3 regions of the Herbaspirillum sp. RTI4 genome follow, and region 1 is predicted to be linked to each of the others. Evidence: predicted binding sites of a transcription regulator. Region 1 holds the regulator's gene; each other region holds the start of a gene.

Region 1 (3,277 bases):
ACGATGTCTCGCTGGAAGTTGCCAGCGGCGAAGTCATCGGCTTGCTCGGCCCTAACGGTGCCGGCAAGACCACCTCGTTTTACATGATCGTCGGACTGGTGCCGTCGGATGGCGGCAAGATCGATCTCGACGGTGTCGATATCTCGTATCTGCCTATCCACAGCCGCGCCAAACTCGGCCTGTCTTATCTGCCGCAGGAAGCCTCAGTATTTCGCAAACTCAGCGTGGAAGACAATATTCGCGCCGTGCTCGAACTGCAGCAACAAGACGGAAAACCGCTGCCCAAGGCCCTGATCGATGCGCGACTCGACCAGTTGCTGCACGAATTGCAAATTGAAAAATTGCGCGAAAGCCAGGCGCTGTCGTTATCGGGCGGCGAACGCCGACGGGTCGAGATCGCCCGCGCACTGGCTACCAGCCCTCGTTTTGTATTGCTGGACGAACCGTTTGCCGGGATCGATCCGATCGCGGTGATCGAAATCCAGCGCATCGTGCGCTTCCTGAAAGAACGCGGCATCGGCGTGCTGATTACCGACCATAACGTGCGCGAAACGCTGGGCATTTGCGACCGCGCCTACATCATCAATCAAGGCACCGTGCTGGCCAGCGGCAGCCCGGACGAGATCATCGCCAATGAATCGGTGCGCCGCGTTTATCTGGGGGAACATTTCCGCATGTAAGCGGAACGCACTCCATCGATGAAACAATCCCTTCAGCTCCGCACTTCGCAACATTTAGCATTGACGCCGCAATTGCAGCAGTCGATACGTTTGTTGCAACTGTCCACGCTGGAAATGCAACAGGAACTGGAACAGATCCTGAGCGACAACCCGCTGCTGGAGCGCCTCGACGATGCGCTGGACAACTCCGTGCGTCTGCTGGCTGATGGCGCACTGGGCAGTACCAGCGCCCTGTCGCCGGCAGAAACTGCGGCCGACACCGGCACCACAGGCAGCGAGACGGACAACAGTGGCGAAGCGGGAGGACAGCAAGAAGCCAGCGACAGCAGCACCGCTAACGAAGCAGAGTGGAGTTTTGACGATGTCGCACGCGGCACAAAAACCTCCGACGATGAAGATTCGCGGCCGCAACTGGAAGCGCATTTCCTGACACTGCGCGAGCATCTGCTGCAGGAAGCTGGCCAGACCATGTGCTGCCAGCGTGATCGCGCACTGTTGGAACTGGTCATCGACGCCATCGATGAGCGCGGCTATCTGGAAGAGCCGCTGGAAGAAATTTATGCGCGCCTGCCGGAAGAGTTGGAAATTGAATTCGATGAGCTGACACTGGCACTGACGCTGCTGCAAAGTTTCGATCCGGCCGGGGTTGGCGCACGCGACGCTGCCGAATGTCTGGCGCTGCAAATCAAGCGCCTGCCGAAAATTCCCTTCGTGACGCGACGTCTGGCGCTGTCGATTGTCCAGACTTGCCTGCCGCTTTTTGCGCAGCGCGATTTCAATAAAATCAAAAAAGCGCTGGTCTGTGACGATGAGGATCTGCGCGAAGCGCAAGCCGTTATCCGGCAGTGCAATCCGCATCCCGGCGCGGCATTCCTTTCAGGCCGCTCCGACTACGTAGCGCCGGACGTGATCGTTAAAGAAGGCAAGCTGGGATGGCAAGTCACGCTTAATCACGAGGTCATGCCGCGCTTGCGCGTCAACGCCATGTATGCCAACGCCATGAAGCAGCACAAGGGCGAAGGCGCGCTCGTGTCGCAATTGCAGGAAGCGAAATGGCTGATCAAAAATATGCGTCAGCGCTTCGACACCATACTGCGCGTGGCACAGGCCATCGTGGAGCGGCAGAAGAATTTTTTCTCGCACGGCGCAGTCGCCATGCGCCCTCTGGTACTGCGTGAAATAGCTGATACACTCGGTTTACACGAAAGCACCATCTCGCGCGTAACCACCCAGAAATACATGCTCACGCCACATGGCATGTTCGAATTGAAATATTTCTTCGGCAGCCATGTGTCCACCGAAGCAGGCGGAGAAGCCTCCTCTACCGCCATACGCGCACTGATCAAACAATTGATAGGAGCCGAAGATACAAAAAACCCCTTGTCAGATAGCAAGATTGCAGACATGCTGTCTGAACAGGGAATGGTTGTTGCAAGACGGACTGTCGCAAAATACCGCGATGTCCTGAAAATCCCCCCTGTAGCGCTGCGCAAGTCCTTGTAACTGTTTTGTGGGAAGTCTCTGAGCAAGCATTGCGCGTATCGCCGTCCCGTGACTCCGGGATTGCGCCGCACAAGTACTTGCACCGGGATTTTTTTATACTAGTCACTGTGTCCGGACGCACTCGATCAACACACCGATCAGGCAATCCGGCGGCAAACACCGGGCCGCAAGGCTCAAGGATCCAACCGGATAATCATCCGATGCCGGACCTCCAGTGACACTATCCGAAGGAGAGTCGTATGAATCTGACAATCAGCGGGCATCACCTCGATGTAACACCAGCCATCCGTGAATACGTCATGACCAAGGTCGAACGTATCAAACGCCATTTCGACCACGTCATCGACGTCAGCGTCGTCCTCACCGTCGATAAACTGACAGAAAAGGAAAAACGGCAGAAAGCGGAAATCAATGTCCATATCAAGGGCAAAGATATTCACGTGGAAAGTCTCGCGCACGACCTGTACGCCGCAATCGATGCACTGATCGACAAACTGGATCGCCAAGTATTGAAGCACAAGGGCCAGCTACAAGATCATCAATCGGACGTTAAACGCCTGCCAATCGACATCGAAGCAGCGACTTAATAACCCGCCGCGCCAAAAGCGCAGCATTAGCATGGCAAAGGGCGCTCAAGCGCCCTTTTCAATTTTGTGCGGCCGTTTGATGCGTCCTTTTTAATGTTGCGCACGCCTCAAGTTACCGCCCTCTTTTCAATTCTGCGACTTTTCAGCAGAAAGGCAGAGCTTTTCATATAATGGCGTCATCTGATCAATTCATCCCCATTCAAGAGAGACCACCATGAGCGAAGTACAAGCCTGGATCAAGGAAACCGTCACCCAGAACCCGGTCGTTCTGTTCATGAAAGGCACTGCCCAGTTTCCGCAATGCGGCTTTTCAGGCAAAGCCATTCAATTACTCAAAGCCAGCGGCGTCGAAAACATCGTTACCATCAACGTGCTGGATAACCCCGATGTGCGCGCCGGTATCAAGGAATACTCGAACTGGCCAACCGTCCCGCAACTTTACGTCAACGGTGAATTCGTCGGCGGTTCCGACATCCTCACTGAAATGTTCGATTCCGGCGAACTGCA
Region 2 (3,277 bases), 210 kb from region 1:
ATCCCTTTCCGTTCGTTTGCCTAAATAAAAACATCCATTCCCGTTCGTCCTGAGTAGGCGCGAATGCGCCGTATCGAAGGATCCGGCGGCACGCCGGTCTGGCGCAGGCATCCACACCGTCAAACTAAAACGGCGCTCATGCTCATGCCACCCGCTGCAAAATACTCACGTAATTGGCCACCGCTGCGCCGCCCATGTTGAATACGCCCACCTTGTCGGCATGGGGGATTTGCATCTCTTGCGCATCGTGGCAGGCTTGCATCGCCGCCATGACGTGCATCGATACCCCCGTAGCACCGATAGGATGTCCCTTCGATTTCAGTCCACCGGAAGGATTGACCGGCAAGCGGCCGTCTTTGGCGGTGACGCCGTCGAGAATGGCGCGCGCGCCCTGGCCCGGTTCGGCCAGCCCCATGGCTTCGTATTCCAGCAATTCAGCGATGGTGAAGCAATCGTGGGTTTCGACCAGCGACAGATCGTTCAGGGTGATGCCGGCTTGCGACAGCGCCTGTTTCCAGGCCAGTGCGCCGCCTTCAAAGCGGGTCGGATCGCGTTTGCTCAGCGGCAGGAAATCGTTGACGTGAACGGCAGCGCGGAACTGCACGGCGCGGGTCATGCCTTTGGCGACATCGGCCGAACTGATGATCATGGCGGCAGCGCCGTCGGAAATCAGCGAGCAGTCGGTGCGCTTGAGCGGGCCGGCGACGAAGGGATTTTTCTCGGAGGGCGTGCGGCAAAAGTCGAAACCGAAATCCTTGCGCATGTGGGCGTAGGGATTGGACATGCCGTTCTTGTGGTTCTTGGCGGCGATGGCGGCCAGCGCATCGGACTGGTCGCCGTAGCGATCGAAATACGCTTGGGCGATGGTGCCGAAGACGCCCGCGAAGCCGCCGGGGATACCGGCTTCTTCTTTGGCGTAAGAGCATTTGAGCAGCACGTCGCCGACGGCAGCGGTGGACAGTTCGGTCATTTTTTCAAAGCCGATGACGAGTGCGTGTCGCGATTGACCGGCGCGGATCGAATTGAGCGCGGAATGAATCGCAGCCGAGCCGGTGGCGCAGGCGTTTTCCACCCGTACTGCCGGCAGGAAGCGCAGTTGCGGCAGGGTATTGAAGATCAGCGAGGAGGGGAAGTCCTGATACAGGAAGCCGCCGTTGAAATTGCCGATGTGGATGGAGCCGATGTCTTCCGGCGACAGACCCGCGTGGGCAATGGCGGCGGCGGCGACTTCGCCGATCAGCGCTTCAGGGTCAATGCCATCCAGTTTGCCAAAGCGTGAATGGTTCCAGCCGGTAATGCAGGGGGAGGCGGAGGTGCTCATGAGTTCCTTGAACGAAAGAGTGAGGAAATAATAATAGAGGGCGTAATGCAAAAACGGTGCCACGCCGGGTTGTAGATCTTGTTTGTTGCCGATCTTTGATTCTGCTTCTGAGGATAGCAGCGCGCAGCCCTTATTTTTGTCGCGTCGCAGCATGCAAGGGCAGCGACAGGTGTCGCATTTGCGACAGTTGTCACCTCGAAATAAACACATTGTCGCTATGCGGCAGGCATGCAAATGTCGCTTTCAGTATGCGATACTCAGCCGCTCGTATAGAACAAATACGATAACCGGACGAAGAGCCGGGACTGGGTATGCAGCATGGCATTCAAATTGCTCTGTATCAAACCAAACAGTATCAAGCAGGCTGCGGCGTGATGCCGGAGGATTGCCAACACTAAAAACAAAGAGGAGACAAATCAGATGGGTACTATTCGTAATGTTTCGCGTCGTCATTTCCTGAAAACCGCTTCTGCCGCCACTGCGGTGGTCACTGCCGGTTCCTACGCGTCGTCTGCTTTTGCGGAGACGGCCGAGTTCACGCTGAAGTACGCCAACAATTTGCCGCTGACGCATCCGATGAATATGCGCGCCAAGGAAATGGCGGCCAAGATCGCTACCGAATCCAAGGGACGCATCGATTTTCAGGTCTACCCTAATGGCCAGTTGGGTACCGATACCGATACCCTGTCGCAGATTCGCGCCGGCGCAGTCGATTTCTTCACGCTGTCACCATTGATTCTCGGCACGCTGGTGCCCGCTGCGCAAATCAGCGGTATCGGCTTCGCCTTCAAGGATTACAACCAGGTATGGGCCGCGCTGGACGGCGATCTGGGTGCGCATGTGCGCAAGCAAATTGTCGCCAGCTCGACCCTGTTTGCGTTTGAAAAAATCTGGGACAGCGGCTATCGCCAAATGACCAACAGCACCCGGCCGATCACCAAGCCGGAGGATTTGAAGGGCATGAAACTGCGTGTGCCGCCAAGCCCGCTGTGGACTTCGATGTTCCGCGCCTTCGATGCCGCACCGACCAGCATCAACTTCGCCGAAGTGTATTCCGCGCTGCAAACCAAGATTGTCGAAGGACAGGAAAATCCGCTGGCAGTGATCTATACCGCCAAGCTCTACGAAGTGCAAAAGTATTGCGCCATCACCAACCATATGTGGGATGGCTTCTGGTTCCTCGGCAACAAGAAATCGTTTGAAAAACTGCCGAAAGACCTGCAAGAGATCGTTACCCGCAACATCAACGAAGCGGGCCTCAAGCAGCGCGTCGATGTCAAAGCGCTCAACGATTCTCTCGTAGCCGAAATGAAAACCAAGGGCATGGCGTTTAACAATGCCGATCCTGATGCGTTCCGCGCCAAGCTGCGCAGCGCGGGTTTCTATGCCGAATGGAATAAAAAATTCGGTGCTGAAGCCTGGGCGATTCTGGAGAAATACACCGGAAAGCTGGCGTAAATGGAGGCGGTCGCTACTTTGTCTCCGGGGCTTCCTCACCACCCGGCGGCGCGACTGCTGGCGACCGTCAACCGCGGCGCCATGCACGCCGTCGGTGCGGTGGCCGCCACCTTGCTGGTGGTCGAAACTTTCGTGCTGCTGCTGGGTGTCATTTATCGGTATGCGCTGCACGATCCGCTGATCTGGTCGGATGAACTGGCTTCCACGCTGTTCATCTGGCTATCGATGCTGGGTGCGGTGCTGGCGCTGGATCGCGGCGAGCATATGCGTCTGACCGCCGTGGTCAACAAGCTGTCGGAAAAATGGCGCGTCTGGCTGGAAACGGTGGCGGCGCTGGTGGTCTGCATTTTTGTGCTGATGATTATTCATCCGGCGGTCAATCATGCCGTCGATCAGATGGACATCACGACCCCGGCGCTGGAAATTCCCGATGGCTTGCGGACTGCCGCTTTGCCTATCGGCGCGGTGTTGATGCTGCTGGCAGCGCTGGCCCGCATG
Region 3 (3,277 bases), 530 kb from region 1:
GGCTGGTGCAGCGGCGGCCGCAGCCACCAGAGCAACGGCCGGAGCGACTGCCTTTGGTGCGTCTGCCTTGGCAGCATCAGGAGCTGCCATCGTCGCCATTGCCTCCGGCGCCTTCGGCGCATCTTCTGCCCGTGCTGGCCCAGCGAATCCTACCGCCAGTAAAAGAGTGCCCATTGCAAGCGCACAGGACAACACATTCTTTATTCTCATGCGATTCCCCTTAAAGAGCTTCTGTACCGGTTTCACCGGTACGGATACGGATAACGTCAAGCAAGTCCTGAACGAAAATCTTACCGTCGCCAATCTTGCCGGTACGTGCGGCGGATTCGATGGCTTCCAGTGCGCGTTCGACGATAGTGTCGTCGACGGCTGCTTCGATTTTTGTCTTAGGCAGAAAGTCCACGACGTATTCCGCGCCGCGATACAACTCTGTATGGCCTTTTTGCCGGCCAAAACCCTTGACTTCCGTGACCGTGATGCCCTGTACACCAATCGCTGACAAGGCCTCGCGGACCTCGTCAAGCTTGAATGGTTTGATGATCGCTGTAATCAATTTCATAGTGACCTCGATTAGAAAGTTTTTGCCAGGGAAAAGACGATGGCGTCACGACCCAGGTTTTTCTTGTTTGGATTCACGCTGTAAGCCGCATCTTTAGCATCGGTACCGACATACGCCACGCCGAGTGCAATGCCGTAGAAATCCTCGAAGGTCTTGGTGTAGCCGACTTTCCAGTCTGTGTAGCTATACAGGCTGTTGCCGACCGTGCCGACCGAACCCTTGATGGTTTGATGACCGATATGCAAGCCGATGATGGCGTTGTTACCGATATCAAAGTTAGCGCCCAGATCGTAGTAACCGCTGTTCTTGCTGTTAGCGTTACCGAAGGCATTCGTCAGCGCTTGCGAATACTTGAAGTAGGCAGGGCCGTAACCGACTTGACCGTACAGTTCAAACGTATTGGCATTCACCCCGCCGCTGCTGGCGTAGTTGTTGCTCGGATAGTAGTAGTACAGACCGCCCACATCGTAGGTAAAACCGCCGCCGATATCGCCGCGCTTGCCTGCGTACAGATCCCATTCAATCGAACCAGTGCCCGACTGCTTTGGTACTGCGTTGACAGCATCCTTGATCCATTGGATGTTCGACAGCCATGTGCCGACGTACAGACCGGTTGGATTGTTCACATAATCAGCACCGCCTTGGAGGGCCGCGTTGAAGCGCGTTTGGGAAATACCGCGAAAACGGTAATCATTGACGACACCAATGTTATAGGTCACCAGGTTATCCGGAACCGCTTCCGCAACCACTGGCGCATCTTCCGCATAAGCCACGTTACCCAACAGAGTTGCCGCAACTGCCGTTACCAATATCAATTTTTTCATGTCTTCCCTCTGATTTCGATGTTGAACTTCGTCTCTTTTAATCCTTGCACAGACTCCTTAGCAGGAGCCGTGCCAACGATTCATTTCTCTTTTCAATAATTTTAAGCACTCAAAAAACCAAATCCGACATATCAATCCACAGAAAAAGCGTCTATTTGGTGCGAAAATTGGATTCTGCACCAAACAAGAACTCGTACCAATCATAATTTCCGGGATTAAATCAGATGTTGTAATTTGTGGACGACCTCGCTATGCCTGCTTCAATGCCCTCTCATTTCGCCCCAGATTCCCTATAAATTCCTCTCGCGTCGGGAGAAAACAGACGATCTCAGCCACCCCCGCCAGCAACGACGGCGCAAGCGCCCCGTGATTTCATGATTTTTCGGCAAACAGGTACACTTGTCTTTTCCCTTTTTCAGAATCAATAAGGAACATCATGGACAAATCCAGCTTTTTTGCGGACATGCAGGCCCGCGTGCAACAGGCCATCGCCAGCTCCCCCGCCAAAGACATCGAAAAAAACGTCAAGGCCATGCTCAATCAGGGGTTTTCCAAGCTGGATCTGGTCACGCGCGAAGAATTCGACATTCAGGCCCAGGTCCTGGCCAAAACCCGCACCAAACTGGACTTGCTGGAAGCGCGCGTCGTCGCACTCGAAGCGCAATTGAAGCAAGCGACTGCCTGACCCCCTCGTTGTCATGAGTCTGGCCGTACTGCAAAGCCGCGCACTGGCCGGCATGGAAGCCCCGGAAGTGACGGTCGAAGTCCATCTGGCCAACGGGCTTCCCTCTTTTACTATCGTCGGATTGCCCGAAACCGAAGTCAAAGAAGCCAAGGACAGAGTCCGCGCCGCCCTGCAAAACGGCCGCTTCGAATTTCCCGCCAAACGCATCACCGTCAACCTGGCACCGGCCGATCTGCCAAAAGAATCCGGCAGGTTTGATCTCCCCATTGCCCTAGGCATTCTGGCGGCATCAGGCCAGATGCCGTCCGATCAGCTATCGCGCTACGAATTTGCCGGCGAATTGTCGCTCTCCGGCGAGCTGCGCCCGATCCGTGGCGCACTCGCCATGACCTATGCCATGCACCGCGGAGCGGCTGGACGCACTCCCCGCGCCTTCATCCTGCCCCGGCAAAATGCGGATGAAGCGGCCCTGGTCTCCCATGCCACGATCTATCCTGCACAATCCCTGCTGCAAGTCTGTGCGCATTTCTCGGCACTGGCCGGCGGTGCCGCAATGGAAAACGACCGGCTGGTTCCGCATTGCGCCACGCCGCTTGCCGTCGCCCCACTCTGCGCCGACTTCAGCGAAGTCAAAGGTCAACTGCAAGCACGACGGGCGCTGGAAGTCGCCGCGGCCGGCGGCCACAGCGCCCTGCTCATCGGCCCTCCCGGTACCGGAAAATCGATGCTGGCCGCCCGCTTGCCCGGCATCCTGCCACCACTGAACGATGACGACGCCCTGCAAACCGCGGCGGTGCAATCACTCAACGGCAGTTTTAATTTATCGAAATGGAAATTGCGGCCTTACCGCGCACCGCATCACACCGCCTCCGGCGTCGCGCTGGTCGGCGGTGGCGGCGTTCCACGGCCGGGGGAGATTTCACTTGCGCATCAGGGCGTACTATTTCTCGATGAGCTCCCGGAATTCGATCGAAAAGTACTCGAAGTCTTGCGAGAACCACTGGAATCAGGACGCATCACCATCTCCCGCGCCGCGAGGCAAGCCGACTTTCCCGCCCGCTTCCAACTGATTGCCGCCATGAACCCCTGTCCCTGCGGCTATTACGGCCACACGGAAGGCCGCTGCCGCTGCACGCCGGATCAGGTGCGTCGCTATCAAGGGAAAATTTCCGGCCCTTTGCTCGATCGCATCGACCTGCAAATCAGCGT

The links. The regulator sigma-54, encoded in region 1, starts transcription at its own class of promoters, with help from an activator protein. The targets are predictions, from matches to a motif close to TGGCANGNAANCTGCTTT.
Region 2: the regulator sigma-54 is predicted to act here: its motif matches at 1,366-1,383, upstream of RGU70_RS06525 (acetyl-CoA acetyltransferase).
Region 3: the regulator sigma-54 is predicted to act here: its motif matches at 1,441-1,458, upstream of RGU70_RS03045 (TorF family putative porin).

The regions. Positions count from the first base shown of each region.
Region 1 covers NZ_JAVIWQ010000002.1:1,172,921-1,176,197, reverse strand. The annotation lists gene lptB (LPS export ABC transporter ATP-binding protein) at 1-680, shown strand, start outside; gene RGU70_RS05550 (RNA polymerase factor sigma-54) at 699-2,183, shown strand; gene hpf (ribosome hibernation-promoting factor, HPF/YfiA family) at 2,423-2,770, shown strand; gene grxD (Grx4 family monothiol glutaredoxin) at 2,985-3,277, shown strand, end outside.
Region 2 covers NZ_JAVIWQ010000002.1:1,383,083-1,386,359, forward strand. The annotation lists gene RGU70_RS06525 (acetyl-CoA acetyltransferase) at 143-1,321, opposite strand; gene RGU70_RS06530 (TRAP transporter substrate-binding protein) at 1,742-2,779, shown strand; gene RGU70_RS06535 (TRAP transporter large permease subunit) at 2,780-3,277, shown strand, end outside.
Region 3 covers NZ_JAVIWQ010000002.1:639,875-643,151, reverse strand. The annotation lists gene RGU70_RS03055 (ammonium transporter) at 1-174, opposite strand, end outside; gene RGU70_RS03050 (P-II family nitrogen regulator) at 221-559, opposite strand; gene RGU70_RS03045 (TorF family putative porin) at 571-1,383, opposite strand; gene RGU70_RS03040 (accessory factor UbiK family protein) at 1,820-2,068, shown strand; gene RGU70_RS03035 (YifB family Mg chelatase-like AAA ATPase) at 2,082-3,277, shown strand, end outside.